2 linked regions of the Parasegetibacter sp. NRK P23 genome follow. The protein of the gene in region 2 binds, or shares a complex with, the protein of the main gene of each other region. Links are inferred from orthologs where the notes say so. Each region holds a gene or a part of one and is shown on either strand. Other genes may lie near its edges.

Region 1 (2,896 bases), 2.8 Mb from region 2 along the record:
CTTAGCGAACTCGTACAGTACGAGCAGGAAGACCTGATGAAGTTCCGCAACTTCGGTCAAAAATCCCTCAGCGAAATCGAACAGGTACTTGGCGAACGTGGACTCCACTTCGGTATGGACCTCAGCAAGCTGAAACTGGACGACGAATAATTTCTTTTTATAATCAGTACGCTGCAACTCCTTGACACGGTGCGGCGGAATTAAACTCAAATGTCATGCGCCACGGCGATAAAATCAACAACCTGGGTCGTAAGAAAGCCCACCGCGAAGCGTTGCTCAGCAACCTTTCTATCGAACTGATCAACCACAAAAAGATCGTTACCACTTTGGCCAAAGCCAAGGCGCTGCGCACTTATGTGGAGCCCCTGATCACCAAGTCCACCAAGAACGCCAGCAAAGAGCAGATCATGCACCAGAGCCGCGTTGTTTTCAGCTACCTGCAAAACAAAGAGGCCGTGAAAGAACTGTTCACAGTGGTGGCGCCTAAAGTGGCTGCACGTCCCGGTGGTTACACCAGGATCCTGAAACTCGGTAAAAGGGTGGGTGACAATGCTGAACTGGCACTGATCGAACTGGTTGACTTCAACGAGGTTTACGGTAAAGCGACCGCTAAAGCCGATGAGCCCGCGAAGAAAACACGTCGTAGCAGAAGCGCTAAGAAAGCAGAAACCACTGCTCCTGCCGCTGAAGCTACACCGGCTGAAGAAACTGCCGCTCCTGCGGAAGATAAAGCAGCTGAATAAGAACGATGTTTTAATTTTCTTCATAGAGGCAAGACTTTTAAAGGTCTTGCCTTTTTTTCGGCCTTTATTTTTTACTTTTGCAAAATTTTTCTTTACAAATGGCGAATACCTCTTCTTCTCAGGCCATCCTTCTTCTGGAAGATGGCACCGTACACTACGGAAAAGCTTTTGGTAAGATCGGCACCACCGCTGGTGAAATATGCTTCAATACCGGCATGACCGGTTACCAGGAAGTGTTTACCGACCCTAGTTATTACGGGCAGATTCTTATCATGAACTCGGTGCATGTGGGCAACTACGGTGTGAAGGAAGAAGATGTCGAATCAGGCAACGTGAAAATCCGCGGACTGATCGGACGCAACCTCGAAGAACAGTATTCCCGCCTTCAGGCCAACGGTTCCCTCCAGGACTACCTGGTGGAGAACAACATCGTGGCCATCGAGGACGTGGATACCCGCTCGCTCGTGGCGCACGTACGCACCAAAGGGGCCATGAACTGCATCATCTCCTCGGAAATCCTCGACCTGGAGCAACTGAAGGCCGAACTGGCTAAAGTGCCCTCCATGGATGGGCTGGAACTGGCTTCACAGGTAAGTACCACCGAAGCGTATGAACTGGGTGATCCTAATGCTGAAATACGCATCGCCGTAATGGACTACGGGGTGAAAAGAAATATCCTCCGCTGCATGACCGATCGCGGCGCTTTCGTGAAAGTGTTCCCGGCGAAAACACCATTGGAAGAAGTAAATAACTTCAAACCGGATGGTTACTTTATCTCCAATGGTCCCGGTGATCCGGCACCGATGGATTACGCCATCACCGCGGTAAAAACATTGATGGAAGAAAACAAGCCCATGTTCGGTATCTGTCTTGGTCACCAGTTGCTGGCCCTGGCCAATGGTATCCCCACATTCAAAATGCACCACGGACACCGCGGTCTTAACCACCCGGTGAAAAACCTGGTTACCGGCCGGTGTGAGATCAGTACGCAGAACCACGGTTTCGGAGTTGACCCGGAAGCGGTGAAAAAAGCGGACCATATCGAGATCACACACCTCAACCTGAACGATCACTCCATTGAAGGGATCCGCGTGAAAGGAAAACCTGCCTTCTCGGTACAATACCACCCGGAAGCCACACCGGGCCCGCACGACAGCCGCTACCTTTTCGATGATTTTATTCAACTCATCAGGGATAGTAAAAAATAGTTCATCAGGAGTTCCGGGCATACCACCCGGAACTTTTATCTTACAGTAAACTCGTCGTATGCGCATCGCCATCATCAACGGTCCTAACCTGAACCTGCTTGGAAAACGTGAGCCCGATATCTACGGGGCGCAAACTTTTGAAGATTATTTCGCAACGCTGAAAGCAGTTTTTCCGGACATCACTTTCACTTATTTCCAGAGTAACGTGGAAGGAGAACTCATCAACGCTTTGCAGGAATTTGGTTTTGACTACGATGGCATCATCATGAATCCTGGCGGTTACACGCATACATCCGTGGCCATCGGGGATTGTATTGCCGGCATACGCACACCGGTAATTGAAGTGCATATCAGTAATGTTCATGCGCGGGAAGATTTCCGGAAGATTTCACACGTATCGGCGAAGGCGAAGGGAACGATCTGCGGGTTAGGGATGAAGGGGTATGCGTTGGCGGTACAGGCTTTCCTGTAGGGGTTCACGCAACTGCTTCGCAGTGCGCAATCTTGCAGACGTAAGGTGCCGTTGATTGGGGGGGAGGTTATGGTATCTTAATATATTTTTCTCGCAACGGCGCAACGACGCAAAGGCCTTGTTAGCTTGCAAACACGTTTTGGTAATATCTTCGATTGCCAGGCTTACTCCAGAAAAAGATGCATGAATATAAGTGGATGTCTCTTACAGAGCACCCCTTATATAGTTATAACAAGAATAGCGAATCGGGCTCTAACGTTGCGCCTTTGCGTCGTTGCGAGAAATAAAATACGCTCCTCCATAATAATCGTCCGAACGAAATCAGAGCCTTGCATCCCTTGTTCCTGCAAGGAACGAAACATTGCGCCATTGCGTGAAAAAAAATCACAACTTCTGCACCTCATCCAACTTCGCAACATATATACTTCTCCCATGCGTAGCCACTACAATTTCATTCTCTCTTTCCTGGATCG
Region 2 (3,337 bases):
CAAAACTTACATTGCTGGTAGCCGCCGCAGCAGGGTTTGTGGCGGGAAGATGGGGAAATTCGGAAACAAAAGACAGGTTGACACAACGCTTCAAGGTCAAACAGATCGATCAACGCCCTGCGGCTGGGGATGTGGATGTGATGCATGGCGAGGTTACCCTTGACGAGTACGAATTGTTATCGTTTCACAACTGAGTATCAGATTTTTAAACGGATGATATATCCCCGCGTGCCCGCTTCTTTTCGAAGCGGGCACTTTTTTTTGGAGTGGGGGGCGCATCTTCATACCTTTGCGCAATTTATCTCGATAAAAAAATGCCTAAAGACGCCTCCATCAAGTCGGTCCTGATCATCGGTTCAGGTCCTATCATCATCGGTCAAGCCTGCGAATTTGATTACTCCGGAACCCAGGCTGCACGCAGCCTTCGTGAAGAAGGTATCAAAGTAATTCTTATCAACTCCAACCCCGCCACCATCATGACAGACCCTATGATGGCAGACAGGGTCTATCTGCTCCCACTCACCGTGGAAAGTATTGAGCAGATCCTGGAGGAAAACCAGATCGACGCAGTTCTTCCCACCATGGGCGGCCAAACGGCCCTCAACCTGGCCAAAGAAGCCGAAGAACTCGGGGTTTGGGAAAAATTCAACGTGCGCCTGATCGGGGTAGACATCAAAGCCATCGATAAAGCCGAAGACCGCGAACTCTTCCGCCAGTGGATGATCAGAATGGGCGTGCCCGTTGCCACAGCGAAAACCGCGAACTCCTTCCTCGAAGGAAAAGAATTCGCACAGGAAATCGGTTTCCCCCTCGTAATACGCCCCTCCTTTACCCTCGGTGGTACCGGCGGTGGTTTCGTGCACTCCAAAGACGACCTCGACGAAGCGCTCAACCGCGGACTCCAGGCCTCTCCCATCCACGAAGTACTGGTGGAACAAGCCGTGCTGGGATGGAAAGAATATGAACTCGAACTGCTCCGCGATGCCAACGACAACGTGGTGATTATCTGTACCGTGGAGAACTTCGATCCCATGGGTGTACACACCGGCGACTCCATCACCGTTGCGCCGGCCATGACCCTCAGCGATACCGCCTTCCAGCTGATGCGCAATACCGCCATCAACATGATGCGCGACCTCGGTAACTTCGCCGGAGGTTGTAACGTGCAGTTCGCCCTCAACCCCGAAACAGAAGAGATCATCGCCATCGAGATCAACCCGCGCGTGAGCCGCTCTTCCGCCCTCGCCTCCAAAGCTACGGGGTACCCCATCGCCAAAATCGCCGCTAAACTGGCCATCGGATACAACCTGGATGAACTGGAAAACCAGATCACCAAAACCACTTCCGCTTACTTCGAACCAGCTCTGGATTATGTGATCGTGAAAGTGCCACGCTGGAACTTCGATAAGTTCAAGGGTGCCAACGATACCCTCGGTCTGCAGATGAAGAGCGTGGGCGAAGTAATGGCCATCGGCCGCAGCTTCACCGAAGCCGTGCAGAAAGCCTGCCAGAGCCTGGAGAACAACGCTGTTGGTCTGGGCTACTATGGCAAATCCCAGATGCACGCGGAAGAACTCATCGAATACATCAAGACCCCGAAATGGGACCGCCTCTTCCGCATCAAAGACGCGCTGATGCTGGGCGTAAGTGTGAGCACCGTAGTAAAAGCCACCAGGATCGACCGCTGGTTCATCTACGAAATTCAGAAGATCTGTAACATCGAGAAAGAGATCGCAAAATACAAACTGGAATCCCTGCCCATCGAATTGCTGCGTGAAGCCAAACACCATGGCTTCTCCGACGAGCAGATCAGCCGCATCATGCAGGATGCCAGCGAAGATGCCGTGTACGAGAAAAGAAAGGCGGCAGGCATTACCCGCGTATACAAAATGGTGGATACCTGCTCCGCAGAATTCGAGGCCAAAACGCCTTACTTCTACTCTACTTTCGAAAACGGCAACTACAACGAAAGCAAACGCAGCGATAAAAAGAAGATCGTTGTACTCGGCTCCGGTCCCAACAGGATCGGTCAGGGTATCGAATTCGACTACTGCTGCGTACACGGGCTACTCGCCATCAAAGAATCCGGTTACGAAGCCATCATGGTGAACTGTAACCCCGAAACCGTTTCCACCGATTTCGACGTGGCCGATAAACTCTACTTCGAGCCCGTTTACTGGGAACACCTCTGGGAAATCATCGAACACGAGCAACCTGAAGGGGTGATCGTGCAGCTCGGTGGTCAAACAGCGCTGAAACTCGCCGAGCGCCTCCACGAAAAAGGCATCAAGATCATCGGAACGTCCTTTGATAGTATGGACATCGCCGAAGACCGTGGACGTTTCTCCGATATGCTGAAAGAACTGGAAATTCCTTACCCGCAGTACGGCACCGCTTACGATGTGGATGAAGCCATCGTGGTGGCCAATAAGGTAGGATACCCGGTACTCGTGCGTCCTTCTTATGTACTCGGTGGTCAGCGGATGCGTATCGTGATCAACGATGAAGAAGTGGAAAAAGCGGTAGTGAGCCTGCTGAAACATATTCCCGGTAACAAAATTCTCATCGACCACTTCCTCGACCGCTGCCAGGAAGCAGAAGTGGACGCCATCTTCGACGGGGAGAACTTCCACGTAATGGGGGTGATGGAACATATCGAGCCCGCAGGTATCCACTCCGGCGACTCCAACGCGGTACTGCCCGCCTTCAACCTCACTCCGCTCGTGGTGACTACCATGGAACACTATTCCGAAAAGATCGCCCGCGCGCTGAACATCAAAGGACTGATCAATATCCAGTTCGCGATCAAAGACGGAAAGGTATTTGTGATCGAAGCCAACCCACGCGCTTCACGTACCACGCCGTTCATCGCGAAGGCTTACCAGATTCCTTACCTCAACATCGCCACAAAAGTGATGCTGGGCGCCAATAAACTCACCGATTTCAAATTCGAGAAAAAACTGAAGGGATACGCCATCAAAGAACCGGTGTTCTCTTTCAACAAGTTCCCCGGTGTGAACAAAGAACTCGGTCCGGAAATGAAATCCACAGGAGAAGCCATCCGCTTCGTGAAAGACCTGCGAGATCCTTATTTCAGGCAACTGTATAAGGACAGGAGCATGTACCTGAGTAAGTAAATTTTTACATATTCTTTTGAAAAGGATGTGCCGGGAGGTGCATCCTTTTTTTGTTTAGGGGTTTTCACTCAATTGCTTCCTGCTTCGTTCCTCGCAGCCTCGCAACGCTAAGGAGCAAGGACGCAAGGCCTTGGTTATGTTCGGTCAGGTAGTGTTGAGGATTTTTTGCTTGCGGCGGCGCGGAGCATTGAGAGGGTGCG

What was found.
Region 1: the proteins of carB (region 2) and carA are in contact, whole or in part, in a solved structure (PDB 1KEE), measured with the Escherichia coli proteins. The link is inferred for Parasegetibacter sp. NRK P23 from one-to-one orthologs.

The regions. Positions count from the first base shown.
Region 1 is NZ_JAMDLG010000001.1:515,775-518,670, reverse strand. It holds carA (glutamine-hydrolyzing carbamoyl-phosphate synthase small subunit), read left to right. Parts: upstream 1-841; coding sequence 842-1,951; downstream 1,952-2,896. Other genes in the region: M4J38_RS02015 (hypothetical protein), read right to left, coding at 2,808-2,896; aroQ (type II 3-dehydroquinate dehydratase), read left to right, coding at 2,010-2,423; rplQ (50S ribosomal protein L17), read left to right, coding at 216-743; M4J38_RS02035 (DNA-directed RNA polymerase subunit alpha), read left to right, coding at 1-150. UniProt on the Escherichia coli protein: Small subunit of the glutamine-dependent carbamoyl phosphate synthetase (CPSase).
Region 2 is NZ_JAMDLG010000001.1:3,282,630-3,285,966, reverse strand. It holds carB (carbamoyl-phosphate synthase large subunit), read left to right. Parts: upstream 1-314; coding sequence 315-3,137; downstream 3,138-3,337. Other genes in the region: M4J38_RS13265 (hypothetical protein), read left to right, coding at 1-194. UniProt on the Escherichia coli protein: Large subunit of the glutamine-dependent carbamoyl phosphate synthetase (CPSase).